3 regions of the Burkholderia sola genome follow, and region 3 is predicted to be linked to each of the others. Evidence: riboswitches for the same ligand, from Rfam matches in the RefSeq annotation. Region 3 holds a riboswitch; each other region holds the start of a gene.
What was found. Region 3 has a riboswitch for cobalamin ahead of KR541_RS26450 (TonB-dependent receptor domain-containing protein). Riboswitches for the same ligand answer to the same signal wherever they lie in the genome.
Positions count from the first base shown of each region.

Region 1 (7,578 bases), 1.0 Mb from region 3:
CTTGAAGGTGTCGAACGCATCGAGCAACTCCATGTCGGAGCGCGACGTCTCGATCGTGATCACGTCCGCGTCCATGTCGGCGATCGACGCGATGATGTCGTTGAACTCCGAATAGCACATGTGCGTGTGGATCTGCGTATCGTCCTGCACGCCGTTCGCGGTGATGCGGAACGACTCGACCGCCCACTTCAGGTAGTCGCTCCATTGCGCGCGGCGCAGCGGCAGCCCTTCGCGCAGCGCGGCTTCGTCGATCTGGATCACGCGCACGCCGGCCTTCTCGAGATCGAGCACTTCATCGCGGATCGCCAGCGCAAGCTGGTAGCACGACACCGAGCGCGGCTGGTCGTCGCGCACGAACGACCAGTTCAGGATCGTCACGGGGCCGGTCAGCATGCCCTTCATCGGCTTGTCCGTCAGCGACTGCGCATAGGCGATCCACTCGACCGTCATCGCCTTCGGGCGGCTGATGTCGCCGAACAGGATCGGCGGCTTCACGCAGCGCGAACCGTACGACTGCACCCAGCCGAACTGACTGAACGCATAGCCGTCGAGCTGTTCGCCGAAGTATTCGACCATGTCGTTGCGCTCGGCTTCGCCATGCACGAGCACGTCGAGTTCGAGCGATTCCTGTTCGCGCACGCTGCGTTCGATCTCGGCCTGCATCGCCGCGCGATAGCCGGCTTCGTCCAGCGCGCCGGCCTTGAACCGGCTGCGCGCCTGGCGGATGTCGGCGGTCTGCGGGAACGAGCCGATCGTCGTCGTCGGGAACGCCGGCAGGTTCAGGCGCGCCGACTGCTTCGATGCACGCTGCGTATACGGGCTCGCGCGGTTGCCGAGCGGCGCGTCGATGCGCGCGAGCGCGGCCTTCACCGCCGGGTTGTTCACGCGCGGCGAGCGGCGCCGCGAATCGATCGCGGCGGCATTCGCGGCGAGCGCGTCGGCCACCTTGTCGCGGCCTTCGTTCAGTGCGGTCGCAAGCACCTTCAGCTCGTCGAGCTTCTGCAGCGCGAACGCGAGCCACGAGCGGATTTCCGCGTCGAGCTTCTCTTCGCTCGCGAGATCGACCGGCACGTGCAACAGCGAGCATGACGGCGCGAGCCACAGCCGGTCGCCCAGTTGCTTCGCGAGCGGCTCGAGCCAGTCGAGCGCGGCGTTCAGGTCGGTCTTCCAGATGTTGCGGCCGTTGATCGCGCCGACCGACAGCACGCGCTCCGGCGGCAGTTCGCGCACCAGCGCGTCGACTTCGTCGCGGGCATTGATCGCGTCGATATGCAGGCCGTCGATCGACAGCGACGCCGCGAGCGTCAGATTGTCCTGAAGCTGGCCGAAGTACGTGGCGAGCAGCAGCTTGATGCGGCGCGTTTCCAGCGCCTCGTACGCGATGCGGAATGCCTGGCGCCATTCGGCATCGAGCTCGGTCACGAGAATCGGTTCGTCGATCTGCACCCATTCGACACCCTGCGCGGTCAGCGTGTCGAGCAGCGCGCCGTACACCGGCAGCAGCTTCGGCAGCAGCGCGAGGCGGTCGGAATCGTCCTTCGCCTTGCCGAGCCACAGGTACGTGACGGGGCCGAGAATCACCGGTTTCGCATTCACGCCCTGCGCGGTCGCTTCGGCGAGTTGCTGGAGCAGACGCGACGGATCGAGCGAGAAATTCGTGTCCGCATGGAACTCCGGCACGATGTAGTGGTAGTTCGTATCGAACCACTTCGTCATTTCACCGGCCGCGACCCCGCCGCAGCACGCGGCGTGCTCCTCCGTCGACTGCGCCGAACGGCCGCGTGCGACGCGGAAATAATTGTCGAGCGCATCGCCGTGGAAATCCTGCACGCGCTTCGGCAGGTTGCCGAGCGTGAAGCTCATGTCGAGCACCTGGTCGTAGAACGCGAAGTCGCCGATCGGCGCGAGATCGAGATCGCGCTGGTCGTGCCAATGACGCCGGCGCAACTCGGCGCCAAGCGCCTTCAGTTCGTCGCGCGACGATTCACCCTTCCAGTAGCGTTCGAGACCGAACTTGAGTTCGCGCTTCGCGCCGATGCGCGGAAAACCGAGGTTGTGTGTCGTGACCATGAAGCTGCCGTCCAGAAGAAAGTGTAGATCCGGCAGCCATCATAGGGATTTCAAACCATGAAATAAAATGGCATTATTTCATTCATCCATTAACATTTTTCATGCATCTGCCCGATGCACGCAATCCATGCTGGAACGATTCCATCTCGTCGTCATACGTGAAGTCGAGCGCCAGGGCTCGCTGACCGCGGCGGCCAATGCGCTGCACCTCACGCAATCGGCGCTCAGCCACACCGTCAGGAAAGTCGAGCAGCAGCTCGGCACGGCGATCTGGGACCGCGAAGGCCGCGGCCTGCGGCTCACGCAGGGCGGGCACTATCTGCTGAAGCTGGCGAACCGGCTGCTGCCGCAGTTCGAGCTCGCCGAGGAGCGGATGAAGCAGTACGCGAAGGGCGAGCGCGGCACGCTGCGCATCGGGATGGAGTGCCATCCGTGCTATCAGTGGCTGCTGAAGGTCGTGTCGCCGTACCTGTCGCGCTGGCCCGACGTCGACGTGGACGTGAAGCAGCGCTTCCAGTTCGGCGGCATCGGCGCGCTGTTCGGTTACGACATCGACGTGCTCGTGACGCCCGATCCGCTGAACAAGCCGGGGCTGCGCTTCGACCCGGTGTTCGACTACGAACAGGTGCTGGTGGTCGCGGATTCGCACCGGTTCGCGAATGTCGACTACGTGACGCCCGAACAACTGACCGACGAGATCCTGATCACGTACCCGGTCGAGACCGACCGGCTCGACATCTACAACCAGTTCCTGACGCCGGCCGGCATCGTGCCGAGGCGGCACAAGTCGATCGAGACGACCGACATCATGTTGCAGATGGTCGCGAGCGGGCGCGGCGTGGCCGCGCTGCCGCGGTGGCTTGCCGACGAGTATGCGGACCGGATGCCGGTCGTACCGGTCAAGCTCGGCAAGAACGGCATCGCGAAGCAGATCTTCCTCGGCATCCGCGAAGCGGACGCAGCGATCGACTATCTGGCCGCGTTCGTCGCGCTGGCGCGCGAATCGACGTGGAGCGCGCCGCGCATGCTGCGCTAGGCGCGCCCGGTTGCCCCGCGCGTCAGGCGGCGCGCAGGCCGGCGCGTTCGCCGCGCTCGACCCACGCGCCGAACAGTAGGCCGATCGTCGTCCACATGATCACCTGCATGCCGATGGCCGCCACGCGGAACCTCCACAGCAAGGTCGCCGGGAAATCGGCCGGCAACTCGCTGACCGACGGCAGCCCGATCTGCACGGCCGCGATGATCGCGACGAACACGAGCCCGGCGACGATCGATGCGTTCCACGGGCCGAGCTTCGCCAGCAGATGGCGGCGCACGCCGACCGAGAACACCATCGTCGCGACCGAGATCGCGATCATCAGGAAGAACAGGCCGGTGCGATAGCCGATCGTGTCGGGGTCGCCGACCGACGGCGGATTGGCCGGGTACTTGAGGTTCGGCACGACCACGAGCGCAACGAACGCCGCCAGCGCGAGCCATGCGGCCAGCGGCCGTGCCGGCAGGCGGCTGCCGCGTCCGTACGCATACGCGAAGACCAGCGAGAACAGTCCGCCGAATGCCGCGCCGTAGGTCACGACGCCCGTCAGCAGCCCGAGGCCGGCCTGCGTGTGGCGGCTGACCAGCTCGGGTTCCGGCGCCTCGCCTTGGGCGGCGGCGGTTTTCTCTTCGACGGCGATCGCCTGATCGACTTGCGGTTCGCCGACGATCCTGGCGAAACCGAACGTGAGGAGGCCCGCGGCGATGCCTGCGAGCATCCCGCGCATGAGTAGCTTTCCGACCATCGCAGGCTCCGCGTCAGTGGCAGGGAAAGCCGAGCAGATGGCGGCCGTCGTGGACGAATTCGTGGACATACATGCCCGGCACGAGCGACGTCGCGCCCTGTTCCGCACCGACGAAATACAGCGCGAGCAGCAGGATCAGGCCGACGAACACGGCCCAGGGCAACAGCTCGCGGACGGGGATGGGTGCCGGCACGACCGCCGGCTTCAGCACTGCTTCGCTCATGGATGCACCTCAGGGGAATCGCGCCCCGACAAATGATGGATGGGTACGAAGGCAGGTCTGGCTTCCGGGATCGTCGATTCCCCGGTTACAGTGGCGCGACCGCGCCGGAATTGCACCGGCTTCCGCGCTTCGTATCGGGCGAATTGTACGCGCGAACGTTCGCGTATTGAAGCGATGACACACGGGTAAGCGCGTCCCGCTCCGGATCATCCGACAACCGACATGACCAAACCTGCCTCGCTCTGCCTGATCGCACACGCATCGACCCGCGCGATGCGCACCGGCACGTTTCCCGACGACGACCTGCTCGACGCGCACGGGCTCGCCGAAGCCGCTGCGCTGCGCGGCCGGTTGACGGGTGCTGCCGGCTCGCTCGTGCTGTGCAGCCCGGCACGCTGCGCAACGCAGACCGCCGATGCGCTCGGGTTGCACGCCGACATCGACGACGCGCTGCGCGACATCGACTACGGCAACTGGCGCGGCAAGCGGCTGCACGATCTCGCGCGCGACCTGCCCGACGAACTGGCCGCGTGGATCGGCACGCCGTCCGCGTCGCCGCATCGCGGCGAATCGTTCGACGCCGCCGCGCATCGGGTCGGCACATGGTTGAGCACGCTGCCGACGGATCGCGATGTCGTCGCGATCACGCATGCGCCGATCGTCCGCGCAACCCTCGCGCACGTGCGGCGGATGAGCCTCGAGGCCGCCGCGCGTCTCGACGTCGCGCCGCTGTCGTGCACGACATTCGTCGCGTCGCCGAGCGGCTGGACGTTGGCCGCGACGGCCGCCAACGTGCGCGACACCGGCGCGTAAACTCACTGTCCTGCTCACTATGTGAGCGAACGATGCGCGCCGACGCGTCGCATGTCGCCGCTCGCCTTACATCCCGTAAGACACACCGTTCGTCATCCCGACTGTCATCAAACTGACTGCTAGCCGCAGCTAGGATCGGACGCGGTTCCCTCACGAGATGCCGTCATGAATCAACCTGCTTCATCCGCCCCGAACAATCCGGGCTCCGTCGCACGCACCCGGCAGATCGGCTATGCCGCGTTCCTGCTGGTGCTCGTGCTCGGCGCCGTCTATATCGCCACGCACCTGATCGACGATCTGGCGCCGGTCCGCGAAGGGACGTTGTTCCCGTACCTGCTGCTCGGCGCCGCGCTGCTGATCGCGCTCGGCTTCGAATTCGTCAACGGCTTCCACGACACCGCGAATGCGGTCGCGACCGTGATCTATACGCACTCGCTGACGCCGAACGTCGCGGTGATCTGGTCGGGCATGTGGAACTTCCTCGGCGTAATGGTTTCGAGCGGCGCCGTCGCGTTCGGGATCCTGCAGTTGCTGCCGGTCGAGCTGATCCTGCAGGTCGGCAGCGGCTCGGGCTTCGCGATGGTGTTCGCGCTGCTGATCGCCGCGATCGTCTGGAACCTCGCGACCTGGTATTTCGGGTTGCCGTCGTCGAGCTCGCACACGCTGATCGGGTCGATCATCGGCGTCGGGCTGATGAACCAGTTGCTGCACGGGCCGTCCGGCACGAGCGGTGTCGACTGGGGCCAGGCGCTCGGCGTCGGCAAGTCGCTGCTGCTGTCGCCGATCGTCGGCTTCCTGTGTGCGTCGCTGCTGCTGCTCGTGCTGAAGGCCGCCGTGCGGATTCCTGAGTTGTACAAGGAGCCGCCGAAGGATCAGCCGCCGCCGTTCTGGATTCGCTGCCTGCTGATCCTCACCTGCACCGGCGTGTCGTTCGCGCACGGGTCGAACGACGGACAGAAAGGGATGGGCCTCATCATGCTGATCCTGATCGGCACGGTGCCCACCGCGTATGCGCTGAACAAGGCCGTCACGCCCGCCGAATCGCAGACCTTCGTGGCGGTCGCGAACCAGGCGGCCGCGACGTTCGGGAAATACACGAACGGCGTCGCGCCGTCCGCGAACCCGCGCGCCGATGTCGAACACTACGTGCAGCATCGCGAACTGACGCCCGCCGTGCTGCCGGCCGTCGCGCAGCTGTCCACGTCGCTTGCGACCGCCGTCGGCGCGTCGGGCTCGATGGCGGCCGTGCCGCAGCGCGACGTCGACAACGTGCGCAACACGATGTATCTGGTGTCCGAAGCCATTCGTCTGATGGAGAAGTCGGGCCAGCCCGCGTTCGCCGCCGACGACAAGCTCGCGATCGACAACTATCGCAAGCAGCTCGACCACGCGACGAAGTTCATTCCGACGTGGGTGAAGGTCGCCGTCGCGATCGCACTGGGTCTCGGCACGATGGTCGGATGGAAGCGGATCGTCGTGACCGTCGGCGAAAAAATCGGCAAGCAGCATCTGACGTACGGACAGGGCGCATCGGCCGAACTGGTCGCGATGCTGACGATCGGCGCCGCCGACATGTACGGGCTGCCCGTGTCGACGACTCACGTGCTGTCGTCGGGTGTCGCGGGCACGATGGCGGCGAACGGCTCCGGGCTGCAATGGAGCACGGTGCGCAGCCTCGTCCTCGCATGGGTGCTGACGCTGCCGGCGTCGATCGCGCTGGCGGCTGGGCTTTACTGGTTGTTCCGGTCGCTGGCGTGATCGTGTACGCGGCGGGGGGCGGGCGATAGCCGGCTACCTGCTGCGGTAGGTTGGATGTGGCGCTTCTCCGCCTTTCCGCTTCCCTCGCCGCTCCGGCCCGTCGCCACATTCAGTGTGCCGATACCGCGCCTTCAACGTTTCCCCGTTTCCTGGCCGGAATTAAAGCGCAAGATCTGGAGCGTGCCGGCGCCCGGACGCCGCTAGACTGGGTTCGTCAACTTTCGTCGTGGATTCGACCGTGCGCGACCGCACGGCGCGACACCGCCGATGCCCCGAGGTACGCCCGTGAACATTCTCGATCTGCCCCCTGCCGTCGAACCGCCGGACATCGCGCAACGCGTCGACTCTCTCGACTGGCCGAGCGTCGATGCCGAGCTCGATCGCTACGGATGCGCGCGCGTGCCGGGCCTGATGTCGGCAAGCGAGTGCGATGCGCTCGCGTCGCTCTATCCCCGCGATGCGCTCTATCGTTCACGTGTCGTGATGGCGCGACACGGCTTCGGCCGCGGTGAGTACAAATATTTCGCGTATCCGCTGCCTGCGATCATCGCCGAGCTGCGCACGACGATCTACCCGCATCTCGCACCGATCGCGAATCGCTGGAACCAGGCACTCGGGATCGACGTCCGTTATCCGAAAAACCATGCGACGTTCCTCGATCGCTGCCACGCGGCAGGACAGACGCGATCGACGCCGCTGATCCTGCAATACGGCGCCGACGACTACAACTGCCTCCATCAGGACCTGTATGGCGAGCACGTGTTTCCGCTGCAGGTCGCGATCCTGCTGTCGGCGCCGGGCCGCGATTTCAGTGGCGGGGAGTTCGTGTTGACGGAACAGCGGCCACGCATGCAGTCGCGTGCGGAAGTGGTGCCGCTGACGCAAGGCGACGCAGTGATCTTCGCGGTACACGGCCGGCCCGTGCAGGGAACC
Region 1 covers NZ_FR989676.1:1,177,865-1,185,442, reverse strand. The annotation lists gene metE (5-methyltetrahydropteroyltriglutamate--homocysteine S-methyltransferase) at 1-2,070, opposite strand, end outside; gene KR541_RS21905 (LysR family transcriptional regulator) at 2,198-3,106, shown strand; gene KR541_RS21900 (CbtA family protein) at 3,129-3,851, opposite strand; gene KR541_RS21895 (CbtB domain-containing protein) at 3,865-4,074, opposite strand; cobalamin riboswitch at 4,108-4,246, opposite strand; gene KR541_RS21890 (histidine phosphatase family protein) at 4,297-4,887, shown strand; gene KR541_RS21885 (inorganic phosphate transporter) at 5,053-6,645, shown strand; gene KR541_RS21880 (2OG-Fe(II) oxygenase) at 6,913-7,578, shown strand, end outside.
Region 1: another riboswitch for cobalamin. It lies ahead of KR541_RS21895 (CbtB domain-containing protein); the one in region 3 lies ahead of KR541_RS26450 (TonB-dependent receptor domain-containing protein).

Region 2 (7,578 bases), on a different replicon from region 3:
AGCAACTGCCGCATTTCCTCGCCGCCGCACGCGTCGAGCGCAGGCAACAGCGTCGAACGCACGCGTTCGAGCACCGCGAGCGTATGCGGCCATTCGCCGGGCGGCGGCATGTCGAGGCCGGGATCCTCCGAAGCGGTTCCGCACACGACGTTGAGCCAATGCTGCGCCAGCCGTTCGAGCCGTTCGCGCGTATCGCCCGCATGCCGCCACGGCGACGCGTCGAGCGTTTGCAGCACGGCCGGCCGCGGCCCGGTCCACGGTGCGGCCCAGTCGGCCGAAAGCGGGTCGAAATCGCTGCCAAGCGCGAGATCGTGCGCGAGCGCGCCGATCAGGCCAGCCCGTTCGCCCTTGCCGTCACCGACCGGAAAACGTGCCAATGCGAGCAGCGTGTCGCGCCGCTGGCGCTCGACCGGCGACGCGCCGAACACGTGCAGCCCGTCGCGGATCTGCGCTTCCTTCAATTCGCACAGCCATGCATCGACGCGCGTGAGCAGCGCATCCTCGTCGCCCGCATCGCGCGGCGGCGACACGCTCAGTTCGTCATGCAGACGATGCTCGGCGATCGTCGCGAGGATCGTCTTGCGCAGCAGCTTCGCGCGTCGCGCATCGACCATCAGCGCTTCATAGTATTCGTCGACCTGCCGTTCGAGATCCTGCAGCGGGCCGTAGTTTTCCGCGCGCGTGAGCGGCGGCATCAGGTGATCGACGATCACCGCCTGCGCGCGGCGCTTCGCCTGGCTGCCCTCGCCCGGATCGTTGACGATGAACGGATACAGATGCGGCAGCGGCCCGAGCGTCAGGTCGGGCCAGCATGCGTCGGACAGCGCGACGCTCTTGCCCGGCAGCCATTCGAGGTTGCCGTGCTTGCCGAGATGGATGACCGCGTCGACGCGATACGCATCGCGCAGCCAGAAATAGAACGCGAGATACGCGTGCGGCGGCACGAGATCCGCATCGTGGTAGCTCGCGTAGTCGTTGTCGTCGCGCGAGCGCGACGGCTGGATGCCGACGAACACGTTGCCCGCGCGCCAGCCGGCGATCGTGAAGCGCTGCTGCCGCAGCGTCGGGTCCGCTTCGGGCGGCCCCCAGCGTTCGTTCAGCGCGTCGCGCACGGCCGCCGGCAGTCGCGCGAAGCGCGCGACGTAGTCGGCCAGCGCGTAACTCTGAAACGCGGGACGCAGCGTGCGCACGGCGGGATCGTTGGTCACGCCTTCGGTGAGTTGCGCGATCAGCGCATCACCGTCAGACGGCAGATCGGCCACCGTGTAGCCCGCATCGCGCAGCGCCGCGAGCACGCGCAGCGCCGATGCCGGCGTGTCGAGCCCGACGCCGTTGCCGATCCGCCCTTCGCTTTGCGGATAGTTCGCGAGAATCAGCGCGATGCGCTTGTCGGCGTTATCCAGCGTGCGCAGCCGGCACCAGCCGCGCGCAAGCGCCGCGACGAACGCGATCCGCTCCGCATCCGGCTGGTAGCGCACGACGTCGACTTCAGTGTGCGGGCAACGATACGCGAGCCCCTTGAAGCTCACCGCGCGCGTGACGATGCGCCCATCGACTTCGGGCAGCGCGACATGCATCGCGATGTCGCGGGCGTGCAGCCCCTGGTTGTCGGCCACCCACGCGTCGCGATTGCCGCCGGACAGAATCACCTGCAGCACCGGCGCGTCGCCGGCCAGCACGTCGGGCTCGGCGCTGTCGATCGCGCCGGCCGCGAACGCGGTGGTGTTGAGCACGAGCGCGACGCCATGCGTGTCGCACAGCTGCGTGATGACCTCGCGGCTCACCGCGTCCTTCAGCGACGTCACCGCGATCGGCAGCGGATTCAATCCTTCGTCGATCAACGCATCGGCCAGCGCGTCGAACACGGCCGTGTTCGCGGCCTGCCAGTGCGCGCGATAGAACAGGATCGCGACGACCGGCGCGCCCGGCGTCCAGCGCGGCCGCCAGTCGTCGACGCTCGCACGGTCGCGCGCCGGGTGATACAGCGCGGCGGCCGGCAGCGGGCGCGGCGGTTCGGGCTCGTCGCCGAACCCGAGCGTGTGAAACGCGATACTGCGCAGCAGCGCGTCGGCGTTGTGCACGCCGCCTTCGCGCAGATAGCGCCACCACAGCCGGCACAGCTCGGCCTCGACCGTGCTCTTCGCGACGAGGTTCGGGTCCTCCTGCAGGTCGCCCGAGAACATCGCGAGCTGCTGCCCGCGCTTCGACGCGAGCGACACGGCCTGCTCGATCCCGTACGGCCAGTACGCTTCGCCGCCGAGATGATCGATCACGACCGTCTTCGCGTGACGCAGCACGTCGTCGACATAGAAATCGACCGACGCAGGCTGCCGCAGGAACGTGACGTTCGCGAGCCGCACGCTCGGGAACCCGGCCGGCAAGTGCGGCACGACGCTCGCGAGCAGCGACAGCGTCGTGTCGGCCGAACTCAGGATCACGATGTCGGCCGGCTGCTGGTCGATCCGGACGACGCCCTGCGTATCGTCGACGAAGCCGCCCGGCGTGGTGCGCAACAGATGCATCGTGCGTTACGCCTGCTGCGGCTCGGCCGCGCACGCGGCGTCGAACGCGCGTTGCAGCGCGGCCGCGTCGAGATCCTCGCCGATCAGCACGAAGCGGCTCGCGCGCGTTTCGCCGTCCTGCCAGCGGCGGTCGAAATAGCTGTCGAAGCGGCGGCCGACGCCCTGGATCACGAGCCGCATCGGCGCGCCGGGCAGCGCGGCGAAACCTTTCGCGCGATAGATCGTGTGCGCTTCGACCACCCGCTGCAATGCGGCGATCGTCGCTTCGCGCATGCCGGCGTCGCCCGACACCACCACCGAATCGAAATCGTCGTGATGATGATCGTGATCGCCGTCGTCGGCCGAGCCGTGATGGTCGTGCCGCAGATGGATCGTGTCCTCCGACGCCGATTCGAGGCCGAGCAGCATCGCGAGATCGAGCTCGCCGCGCGTCGCACGCACGATCTTCACCTGCGGCGGGATTTCTTCGCGGATCGCGGTTTCGATCTGCGCGAACTCGGCGTCGCCGACGAGGTCGGCCTTGTTCACGATCACGAGATCGGCTGACGACAGTTGATCGGCGAACAGTTCGTGCAGCGGCGATTCGTGGTCGAGGTTCGGATCGGCGCGGCGCTGCGCGTCGACGGCCTGCGGGTTTTCCGCGAACTGGCCACTCGCGGCGGCCGGCCCGTCGACGACGGTCACGACCGCGTCGACCGTGAAGCTGTTGCGGATCGTCGGCCAGTTGAACGCCTGCACGAGCGGCTTCGGCAGCGCGAGGCCCGACGTCTCGATCAGCACGTGGTCGATGTCCGCGCGGCGCTCGACGAGTGCTTCCATCACCGGATAGAACTCTTCCTGCACGGTGCAGCACAGGCAGCCGTTCGCGAGTTCGTACAGCTGGCCCGGCGCTTCGCCCTGCGCGCCGTCGGCATCGTCGCAGCCGATGCCGCAGCCCTTGAGGATTTCGCCGTCGATGCCGAGCTCGCCGAATTCGTTGACGATCACCGCGATGCGGCGGCCTTCGGCGTGCTGCAGGATATGGCGCATCAGCGTCGTCTTGCCGCTGCCGAGAAAGCCCGTGACGATCGTGACGGGCAGCTTGCGTAGGGTCATGGTAGGTCCGGTGTCGAAGAGGGAATCAGGACGGGATCGTCGCGTCGGGGGCGGCGCGGCCATTCAGCGGGCGGTGCGCGGGAAGCTCGCCGCGTGATCCGCGCGGACAGTCGCACGGCGGGCGGAACAACGAATCGGACATGGTGCTTCCTTGCGAACGGTCGACATCGTGAATGCCAACACGGCTGCGGCCGTGGACGATGCGCCGCCTCCCCGCGGCGCTGAACCCCAACGTTTAGGCCGGTATCCGGGCTGACGAACACGCCGCTTCGCCTTCCCGGATGCGCGGCATCCAGTGGCGGTCGTCCGCATGCGCATGGCATGCGGCGAAGCGGCGCTGCGTGGCGCTTCTCGCGCGACGCGTTCGCTTACCGTTGCGGGGGCAGCACAGGTTGGCTCGACTGCGGTGCAGGCAGGCTCCCTGTTTCCCGTTTAACTGCGCGTGCCGGAGCGGCGCGCGCGAGCACCAAAACGCGTGCGAGTGTAGGCGGCGGGGCCGGGAGCGTCAAGGCGAGCGGCCCTCGGCGAACGCGAATGATTGTCGTTTTCAACTGATCGGGATAAACTTCGCCGACAACAACGCAAACCATCGCGCAACGGCAATGTGAGGCAATCACTCAGTCATCCTTAAATTTTCATGTCGAAACGACAGATATCCGGGCGGCGCTTTCCTGTGCTGGCCCTGTCGCTGTGCTCGCTCGCCGGCGTGGCCTCCTTCCCTGCGCCGGCGGCCGAGTTCGACGACGAACTGCCCGCGCTCGAGGTGCGCAGCCGCCGTCATCCGAACGATCCGCGCGCCGAAAGCGTGAGCACGGCAACCCGCACCGCGAGCGATCCGCGCGACGTCCCGCAAACCATCGACAGCGTCGCAGTCGACGAAACGCTGTCCTACGGCGGCCGCACGCTGGCCGACGCGCTGGCCGGCGTGCCGGGCGTGTCCAATACGTCGGATACGCGCTTCGATTCGTTCCGCATTCGCGGCTTTTCCGCCGCGGGCGACCTGTTGCTCGACGGCATGCGCGACGATGCGCAATACGTGCGCAGTCTCGGCAACATCGAACGCGTCGAAGTGCTGAAGGGGCCGGCGGCGGCGCTGTACGGGCGCGGCAGCGGCGGCGGCGTCATCAACCGGATCACCAAGCAGCCGTTGCCGGAAAACTTCGGCCATCTGTCGGCGGCGACCGGCAGTGATGGACGGCTCGGCGCATCGGTCGATCTCAACCGGATGCTGTCGAGCGCATGGAGCGTGCGGCTCAATGCCGGACGCGAACACGCCGGCAGCTTCCGCGACCACGTCGACGGCACGCGCCAGACCATCGCGCCGTCGATCAAATGGCGGGACGCGCGGCGCAGCTGGCTGCTGCAGTTCGAATACGACGCGTACCGACGCGTGCCCGATCGCGGCATCCCGGCGCCGGTCGCCGCGCTCGACGCGGCCGGCAAACCCGTTGCGTACTCACTGCCGTCCGAGCGGCGCGCGACCTTCTTCGGCGCGGCGGGACGCGACACCATCCGCGACCAGAACATGAACTGGCGCTCGGTCTTCACGCACGCGCTCGGCGGCGACTGGGAACTGCGTCATACGCTGGGCGTGCTGGATTTGCGCAGCACCTTCGACAACACCTACGTCACGCAAAGCTACGTCACGAAGCCGCGCGACTACCGGCGCGTGCAACGGGCGCGCTACCTGCAGGACTTGACGCATCTCAACGTGCAGACCGGCGTCGAACTGGGCGGCAAGGTCGCGACCGGACCGGCGCTGCATCATCTGCTGTTCAGCATCGAATACGGCTGGCAGAAACGCAGCCCGACGCTCTGGCAGGCCGACGCGACGCCGGTCCCGATCAGCGGACCGGATCGTTTCGCTCTGGCCGGTTCGGCGCCGCGCCCGTATGCGATGAACCGCCATCGCGTGAGCGACTACGCGATCTTCGCGCAGGACCGCATCGACCTCGGTCGAGCGTGGAAGTTGCTCGGCGGCCTGCGCGGCGAACGTTTCGACGTCGATTCGACCAACGTGCTGAACGATCTGCATTCGCGGCGCACGACGACGGCATGGAGCCCGCGGCTCGGCGTCGTGTGGTCGCCGGTCCGCGCGCACAGCGTGTATGCGTCGTACAGCAAGAGCTTCGCGCCGGTCGGCGGCGACCTGATCGGCATCACGCCGGACGCGCGCGGCAACGCCAACGATCTCGGCCCGCAATACAACCGCCAATACGAGATCGGCGTGAAAAGCGACTGGCGCGGCGGCGCGCTCACCACGACCCTCGCACTGTTTCAGCTCGATCTGTACAACCGCCGCGTCGCCGACCCGGTGCGGCCGGGCTTTTTCGACCTCACCGGCCTCGAACGCAATCGCGGCCTGGAACTGGGCGTCGCCGGCCGGCTCACGGGCGACTGGTTCGTCCGCGGCGGCATCGGCTGGCAACACGCGCGGGTGGTCGACGCCGAGCCGAAGTACGCGGGCAAGCGGTCGGCGGGCGTGTCCGGGGCGAACGGCAGCCTGTTCGTCAGCCATGCGCCGCTGCGCGGATTTTTCGCCGAACTCGGGCTGGTGTACGAAGGTGCGCGTTACGCCGATCGCGACAACCTGCTCGAACTACCCGCCTACGTTCGCTGGGACGGCAAGGCCGGCTATCGCACGCGCGACTTCGAGGTCACGCTGGCGGCCGTCAACCTGACCGATCGCGACTATTACGCGAATGCGACGGGCCTCGCGCAGATCATGCCCGGTGCGCCACGCACGTTCACGCTGACGGCGGCGTACAAGTTCTGACCGCGCGGGCCGCGCCGACGCCCCGCGCAGCCGGCCCGCGGGGGACGGCGTCAAGACGAGCGGTCGTCGCGACCGGCGTTTCGGTCCGGATGCTCAGCCGGTTCGCGGCGACTGCTCCGCGATCGCTTCCTGCAGCGCTTGCACTGTATCGGGACGCCCGAAATACCAGCCCTGCGCGCCGATCGACAGCCCCGGGATGTCGAGCATCTGCGCCTGCTCACGGGTCTCGACGCCCTCAAAGACCACGCCGACCCCGAGCCGACGGGCAATCGCGAGGATCTCCGGAATGATCGAGGTGCCGTCATGCTGCGGCGCGGCTGGCAGAAGCGAACGGTCGACCTTGATGTAGTCGATCGGAAGATGCTGCAACAGGCTCAGGCTGGAGTAGCCCGTGCCGAAATCGTCCATGTAGACGGGATGCCCGAGATCGCGCAATTGCCGAAGCGCCGGCACAATTTCCGGCAGTTCCACGGTCGACCGTTCGGTCAGTTCGAAGCCGACATGCTTGCGCGACAATCCGGCCGGCCAGCAACGGTCCAGCGTCGCCATCAGGCTGCCGTCCCGCAGTTCGTCAGCGCTGACGTTGATGGTCACGCGAAAGTCCGGCTCGCTGTCGAACAGCAGGCGCATCTCCCGCAGGACCGTGCGCACGACGAAGGCCGTGACGTCGGCGATCATGCCGGCGCGTTCGGCGTCGGCAATGAATACGTCGGGTGCGGCTGGCCCGTCGATCCAGCGGATCAGCGCCTCGGCGGAGACGATCCGCGATGATGCGCCCAGCGCGACGATCGGCTGATAGCGCAGGACAAATTGCCCGTTTGCCAGCGCTCGACGTATCTGCGCGGGAAGCGCCGTCCACCGTCGGTGCAGCATCAGCGCCCCGAGCCCCAGACAGCAGCCCGCCGCGCCACCGGCGATCCCCAGCAGCCAGGCGACGTGCCGACTGGCGTTTGCCAGTGCTTGCGGTGTCACGACGACGATCGTGCACACCGGCACGCGGGCCGAGCAGAATGATTTGCCGTCCCGAAACCCCGGCACCTGGCTGGCATCGACGTACGCCGGGACGCCGCGCGCGTCGAGCCCGATGACGAGCGCGGTTGGGTGGCCTTTGAGCCCGATCACGTAGTGCAGACCTGACGGCGGCAGTACCCTGAACGCGTCCAGATCCATCAGCAGGTTCGCCCT
Region 2 covers NZ_FR989675.1:1,825,334-1,832,911, reverse strand. The annotation lists gene cobN (cobaltochelatase subunit CobN) at 1-2,522, opposite strand, end outside; gene cobW (cobalamin biosynthesis protein CobW) at 2,529-3,617, opposite strand; cobalamin riboswitch at 3,839-4,103, opposite strand; gene KR541_RS08340 (TonB-dependent receptor) at 4,255-6,393, shown strand; gene KR541_RS08335 (EAL domain-containing protein) at 6,487-7,578, opposite strand, start outside.
Region 2: another riboswitch for cobalamin. It lies ahead of cobW (cobalamin biosynthesis protein CobW); the one in region 3 lies ahead of KR541_RS26450 (TonB-dependent receptor domain-containing protein).

Region 3 (7,578 bases):
GGTGACCAATGCGGGCGGCCTCGTGAACCCGAGCGGCGCGAATGGCGCGGCGCCGATTGCCGGTCTGGTGACGAGCGTGGTCGGCGGCATCCCGGCGACCGTGCACAACGGCTCCGCGACCAGTACGAGCGGCGGCGGCTCGTCGCTGGGCGGTCTCTCCAATCCGCTCGCGCCAGTGACGTTGCTGGTGGGCGGCCTGCTCGGCGGCGTGGCCGGAAAATAGCCGGCCCGTGCCGCGTCATACGGGAACCCGGCCGAATGACCAGGGAAGGACCGCCATCGGCGCTCACGGGTCCCGCCCGGGACCATCGGACAATCCCGAAACCGTGGCCCGCTACCTGCGCGTGTCGCCGGGCTTCGACGCCGGCCGCGCGAGCCCGCGCGCCGGCAGCGGCGTCGACATCACGATCGACGTGCGCGTTTCGCCGTACAGGTTGATGCGTTCGATCAGCTGTTCGAGATGGGCCATGCTGACGGCGACCAACCGCATCACGTACGAATCCGCGCCCGTCACGTGATGGCATTCGACGACTTCGGGAATCGTCTCCAGCAGCTTGAGGAACTTCGCTTTCGCCGGTTGCTGCACCGTGATGCCGATCAGCGCGCTCACCGGATAGCCGGCCGCGGACGGATTGATCCGCGCGGTGTAGCCTTCGACCACGCCGGCTGCTTCGAGCCGCTTCACGCGTTCCGTCACGGCCGGCACCGACAGGTGGACCTGGCGCGCGAGCTCCGTATAGCTGAGGCGTCCGTTGTCCTGCAACAGCGCCAGTATCTTCCAGTCCAGATCGTCCATCGCGGCGGGAGTTTTTAAGGTAGAGCCGCCATTTTTCCTCAAAAACCGCATTCAGCGGGGCGCGGATTTTCCCTACGATGCCTGTTCGAGCCACTGGATGTGGGAAAGGAGCAGGCGATGTTGTTCATCAAATCCGTCGTGATGGGGCTGTCGATCGCGGTGCCGGTCGGCCCGATCGGCATGCTGTGCATTCAGCGCAGCCTGAGCCGCGGCTTCCGGGCCGGATTCGCGACCGGCATCGGCGCCGCGTGCGCCGATGCGATTTACGGGCTGCTCGGCGCGCTGGGCGTCGCGGGCATCGTCACCGCGTTCCCGATGCTGACCGTCGGCCTGAAGATCGGCGGCGGCGCGTTTCTCGTGTGGCTCGCATGGACCATCGCGCGCCAGCCGCCGGCCGCACCGGTGGGGCAGCGCGAGTTGCCGCGTACGACCGTTCTGCGCGATTTCCTGACGACGTTCGGACTCACGCTGTCGAACCCGATGACGATCGTGTCGTTCGTCGGGATCTTCGCGGCGCTCGGCCCGTTGCCGGGGGCGCGGGAAGGCGCGATGTGGGCGACCGTCGCGTGGATGGTGGCCGGGGTGTTCGTCGGCTCGGCCACGTGGTGGCTGTGCCTGAGCAGCGCGACCGCCGCGCTGCGCGCGAAGCTGTCGTTCGCGTTCATGCACGGGCTGTCGCGCATGTCGGCAGCGGTCGTCGCGGTATTCGGCGCGATCCAGCTGGTCGCGGGCGTACGTGGCTTGATCTAGGCGCGCGGGGCAGCGCGGGTCGAGCGGATCGCGTCGACCGTCGTCCGGATATGGGCGAGCAGCTCGAGCATCACCGTTTTCCGGAAGTACTGGTTGATCGCATGCTGACGACGATATCGGACGGCAGCGCCTCGATCGCGTGCCGAACCGACAGCAGATCGTCGACGAGCCGTGTCAATGCGTCGGGTTCCCATGTGTCGAGCGCAACGGCGATGTCGTCCGGCCAGAGGCCGAGCGCATCGATGCCGCAGCATCCGGCGACACAGTGGATCTCCAGCGCGTCGATCAACGGCATGACGGCCGCCAGATGCGGATCGACGTCGATCGCCTGCGCGTGGCCGCCGGCAAGATCGCCGCAGGCGATCCAGCGATCCGGGCCGATGCCGATGTCGTTCTTGTGTGCGTTGCCGTTCATTTTCGCTCAATTCGATGCGTGCAAATGCAAGTGCGCATGCACGAAGCGCGCGATTTCCTGGCTCAGCTCGATATCCTCCGGCGCGCCCATGAACCCGCCGTGCGGCATCCCTTCGAATATGTGCAGTTCGGTCGGCACCTGTGCGCGGCGCAACGCGCGATGCAGCCGCACGGCGTTCGACAGGAACAGGTCGCGCGTGCCGCTCTGGATGAAGGTCGGCGGGAAGCCGGCCGCGAAATCGCCGAACAGCGGCGACAGATACGGATGGGCGAGATCGGCGCCGTTCGCGTAGAGCAGGTTGTTCGCCATCAGCGGCGCCGGCAGCACGACATCGACGAGCCGGTTGGTTTCGAAGCTGTCGCCGGATTCGGTCAGGTCGGCTTCCGGCGACAGCAGCACCAGCGCGGCCGGCAGCGGCAGGCCCTCGTCGCGGGCGCGCAGCACCATCGCGGCCGCGAGATTGCCGCCGGCCGAACGGCCGCCGATGACGACGTTTTCCGGTGCGTAATGCTTCAGCACGTAGGCATAGGTTGCGACGCAGTCGTCGAGCGCGGCGGGATACGGATGCTCGGGCGGCATCCGGTAGTCGACGCCGTAGCATCGAATGCCGAGCCGGTCGGCCTGCATTTGCGCGCCGGCACGGCACGCGGCGCCGCCGCCGACGATCAGCGCACCGCCGTGCAGGTCGATGATTGCGCATGCGCCGGACGGCACCGCTTCGGGTGTCGCGACGTGCACGTCCGCAGCGCCGACCCGGATCGTCTCGACGCCCGAACGCAACGAGCCGGCGAACTGCGCGACAGCGGTCGCGTAATGCGCGTCGGCGCTGGCCTTCACGCGCATCCATGCGTCGATGTCGTCGACGGCCGGCATCGCGTGCAGCGCGTTCAGCGGCACGCCGTCGTCGCCGGTCAGGCGTTGCAGCGCGGCGCGCGCTTCATCGCTGATCGAGGTCGGGAAGGGAACGACACGGCTCGGCAGCACGACGCCGTCGGGTTTGTCTTTCATCGCTTGGGTTCCGTTCGGGGCGTCATGCGGGCGAAGGCCAGTGGCGCAGCATCGCGTCGAGCGCATCGAGGCTGCGCGACCACGACGCGTCGGCATCCGGTGCGCTGTGCGAGAAGCCGCCGGCGTTTTCGAGCGTCACGTAGCCCATGAAGAAGCCGCCGAGCAGGCGGATCGCATGCGCGTGCTCGGCATCCGGCAGGTCGTAGCTGCGCAGCACCGCCGACGTCATCCTGACGAGCTGCCCGCCCGCGCTCGCGGCGGCGCGCTCGGCGCTCACCGGATGGCGCGCGGCGGCGAAGCGGCCCGGATGCGCCCGTGCGTAGTCGCGATAGACGTTCGCGAGCGCGGCCAGCGCGTCCTTGCCGGTGCGGCCGGCAAGCGCGTCGGCGGCGCGATCGGCCAGTTCCTGCAGCGCGAACAGCGCGATGCGGCTCTTGAGATCGTCGAAGCTCGGGATATGGGAATACAGGCTCGCCAGCTTCACGTCGAAATGCCGCGCGAGCGCCGCGCCGGTGAGCTGCTCGAAACCGGCTTCATCGGCGAGTTGCGCGCCGGCTTCGACGAGTTTGTCCACGGTAAGGCCGGCACGCGCCATGACGAATGCTACGAAGATTAGTCAAAAACCTAATTCTATTAGCTTTCGTCGCGATGTCAATTTCATGCGCGTGCCGGCGTGGCGCGTTGCGCCGATGCGTGGGGCCGTCAGAACGTATAACTGACCTTGCCGAACGCGGTACGCCCGAGCGTGTTGTAACCGTACGCGGTCATGTACTGCCGGTCGAACAGGTTCGACAGCGATGCCGACACCGTCAGGTGCGAATTGATCCGGTACGACGCGCGCAGGTTTACCGTCAGGTACGACGCCAGATACTGCCGGTTGGCCGGATCGTCGAACGTCGAGCCGCCGTACAGCAGCGACGCGCCCGTGCTCAGCGCATGCAGCTTCAGTTCGTCCCACGTGTGATCGACGTTCAGGCTGACCGTTTGCCGCGGCCGGCGGCTCAGCCACGTCCGGTTCGTTTCGTCCTGCGGATTCAGGATGCCGACCGCGACGCTGATCGGCGTCGAGCGGCCGATCGTGCCCTTGTACGACAGGTCGATGCCGCGAATATGCGAGCGGCCGATGTTCATCGGCGAGAACGTCGCCGGGTTGTACGCGATCAGGTTGTTGACGCGCGTGTCGTAGATCGCTGCGGTGAACGTGCCGTACGCGGTGTTCGCGTCGAGCGCGGCCTCGACCGACGTGCTGCGTTCCGGGCTGAGGTTCGGGTTGCCGTAGCCGGGGTAGTACAGGTCGTTGAACGTCGGCAGCCGGAACGCGTTGCCGTACGACATGCGCGCCGTGTAGACCGGCGTGATCGCCCACGACAGTGCGGCGTTGCCGGTGTTCACCGCTTGCCCGGCGATGATCTCGTGACGGCCGGCGACGAACATCGTTACGCTGCCGAGCGTCGCCGATTGGTGCAGCGAGAACGCGGAATCGTTGCGCGTCGGCACGCCGCCGGGAATGTCGACCGGCAGGAACGCCTGTTCGCGGGTGAAGTCGTACGCGAGCTTCGATTCGCCCGACAACGGCAGGCCGAACAGGTGGAATCGGTGCTCCTGATGAGTCAGCGACGTCGACGTGCTGATCCGCTGCGAATTGATCTGGTCGGTCGCGAGGGCCGGGTCGTCCGCGTAGATGAACTGGCGGTCGTTCGCATAGCCGAACGACTGGTCGAACTGCGTATCGGGCGTGATGTCGAGATGGAACGCAACGCCCGTCGTCAACTGGTGGTCGAGCTCGCGATTCGCGTAGCCGCTGTTGTCGTAGGACAGATCGGAGCGGTGATACAGCGCGAACGTCGAGATCGACCAGTTGTCGCGCGCATAGCCGAGCCGCGCGTCGAGATCCTGCGCGTGATACGGATTGCGGCCGTCTTCGTGGCCGTAGAAGAACGGCCGCGTCGCATCGATGCCGGCCGTGTTGTAGTCGTGCAGCCCGAGCGAATAGGTGAGGCCGCCGAGCGCGGCCAGCGGCCCGGTCGACGGCACCGTTCCCGACGTGCGGAACTGCGTGTCGAACGTCTTGTTCGAGCCGCCGCCGGCCGACACGGTGGTCCGGTTCGGCTGGTTGGCGGCGCGGCGCGTGAAGAGTTGCACGACGCCGCCCATCGCGTTGTTGCCGAACGACGCGGCGGCCGGGCCGGAGATCACCTCGACGCGCTCGAACGCTTCGGTCGGCAGGTCGGCCCACGGCGCGATTCCGGTGGTCGGCGAGCCGATCCGGATGCCGTCGATGAACACGGCGACCTGACTCGCCGACGAGCCGCGGATGCTGACCGACGCGGACGAGCCGGGCCCGCCGTTCTGCGCGACGGTCACGCCCGGCAGCGTCGCGAGCGCCTGCGTGATGCTCGGGTCGGCGGGCGACAGCCGGTCGAGGTCCTCGCGCGTGAGCACCTGGGTCGACGCATAGCGTCGGTCGAACGATTCGGGCAGGTGCCGCGTGTCGGTCACGCTGATCGTCGGCAGGTCCGCGCCGGGCGCGGGCGCGGCGGGCTGCGCGAGCGCCGTTTCGCCGGCCGCGTGGGCGAGCGGGGAAAGCAGCGCGGTGGCGGCGGACGTGGCGAGCAGGTGACGAATGTTCATGAGGCGGCGGGACGAGGCGTGTGACGTGTACGGCGATCGCGGGCGGAGGGCGGGCAGGTGGCGCATGCCGACGGCGCGTCGGTGCGACGCTTCGGGTCGGGAAGCGGATTCGGGAACGATGGACATCTGACGGATCCTGAGGTCGGGTCGTCCATGCAACGGGCGACCGCCGGGGGCGGTGCCGCGCGCATCGGGACACCCCGCCCGGTGCGGCTGCGTGGACCTCGGGTCGATGGCAGGTCTCCTGGCTCGCGGGTCCTCATCCGTGCAGGCCTTCCCGGTTTCCCAGTGGCATGCGGTGGCACGGATTCGCCGCTCACAGTTGCGGGGGCAGCCGCAGATTCGGGGCGTTGCCCCTGCTGCGTTCCCTTTTGATCCCGTCTCCGGGAACCATCAGCGCGCAAGGGTAATGGCGGGCGGTCAGGGACGTCAATCGTCCGGCCGCGCGCGGGTGCGAAAAAACGTCATTGCCCGGCGGCGGCTTTCCGAATCCTTTCGTTCGAGGGGCGCGGGCCGTGTTTCAGGTCTGAAGAAACGGCCGGATTCGAACGCGTCCGGTCGCGCCGGAACCGGCGGCCGTCGTTCCGAAGGCCGACGGCCGGCGCGTGTCGTTATCGATGCGTGCCGCGACGCTCAGGCCGGTGCCGACACCAGCGCGCAGAAGTTCTCGAGATCGACGTTGCCGCCGCTGATCACCACGCCGACGCGCTTGCCCTGCAGCGCATCCTTCATTCGGCGCACGGCGGCGAACGACAGGCAGCCGGTCGGCTCGACGACGAGCTTCATACGCGTGGCGAAGAAGCGCATGCAGTCGACGAGTTCCGCGTCCGTCGCGGTGAGGATGTCGTCGACGTCGCGACGCAGGATCGGGAACGTGAGGTTGCCGAGGTGCTGCGTCTGCGCACCGTCGGCGATCGTGCGCGGGGTGTCGATGTGCACGATCGTGCCGGACCGGAACGATTGCTGTGCATCGTTGCCGGCTTCGGGCTCGACGCCGTACAGCTTCGCGTGCGGCGACAGCGCACGGGTGGCGAGCGCGGTGCCCGACAGCAGCCCGCCGCCGCCGAGCGGCGTGAACACCGCGTCGAGCGGGCCGACTTCGTCGAACAGTTCCTTGGCCGCGGTGCCCTGGCCGGCGATCACGTCCGGGTGATCGTAGGGCGGCACCAGCGTGAGCCCGTGCTTCTCGGCGAGATCGCGCCCGATCTGCTCGCGATCCTCGGTGTAGCGATCGTAGGTCACGACGTTGCCGCCGTAGCCGCGCGTCGCGGCCATCTTCGCGGCCGGCGCGTCCTGCGGCATCACGATCGTCGCGGGAATGCCGAGCATGCGCGCCGACAGCGCGATCGCCTGCGCATGGTTGCCCGACGAGAACGCGACGACGCCGTGGCGCCGCTGTTCCGCGTTGAAGCGCGACAGCGCGTTGAACGCGCCGCGGAACTTGAAGGCGCCCATGCGCTGCAGGTTCTCGCACTTGAAGAACACCTGCGCGCCGAGCGCGTCGTCGATCGTCCGCGACGTCATCACCGGCGTGCGGTGCGCGTGGCCTTCGAGCCGGGTCGCGGCGGCGGCGACGTCGCCGTACGTGGGGAGAGCGGGAGAGTTCATGGTTGCTGGAGGATTGAAAAGTCAGTCGACTGGAATGCGGGGGCGCACCGGGTCACTTCGCATCGTTGTAGACGGTGGCGCGCGACACGCCGAGATGCTGCGACACGATCTCCATCGCGCGGCGCACCTCGAGGAAGCCGTCGGCCTTCAGCGTCTGCATCAGCTCGCGGCGCTGGTCGGTCTTCAACTCGCGCGGCGTCGTCGCAAGGCGCGTCGCGAAGGCGTCGATGCGCTGCCGGATCGCGTCCGCGCCGGCCGGGTCGAGCGTGTCGACGACGGCTTCGCCGTCCGTGCGGCAGAACTGGTTCAGCATGCCCTGGAAGCCGCGGAACAACGTGACGTCGGCATTCAGGCACAGCGCGGCCACATA
Region 3 covers NZ_FR989676.1:2,227,378-2,234,955, forward strand. The annotation lists gene KR541_RS26420 (collagen-like triple helix repeat-containing protein) at 1-223, shown strand, start outside; gene KR541_RS26425 (Lrp/AsnC family transcriptional regulator) at 335-796, opposite strand; gene KR541_RS26430 (LysE family translocator) at 914-1,546, shown strand; gene KR541_RS26435 (DUF6331 family protein) at 1,617-1,961, opposite strand; gene KR541_RS26440 (alpha/beta hydrolase) at 1,968-2,969, opposite strand; gene KR541_RS26445 (TetR/AcrR family transcriptional regulator) at 2,992-3,543, opposite strand; gene KR541_RS26450 (TonB-dependent receptor domain-containing protein) at 3,672-5,600, opposite strand; cobalamin riboswitch at 5,818-6,010, opposite strand; gene KR541_RS26455 (threo-3-hydroxy-L-aspartate ammonia-lyase) at 6,234-7,208, opposite strand; gene KR541_RS26460 (helix-turn-helix transcriptional regulator) at 7,261-7,578, opposite strand, start outside.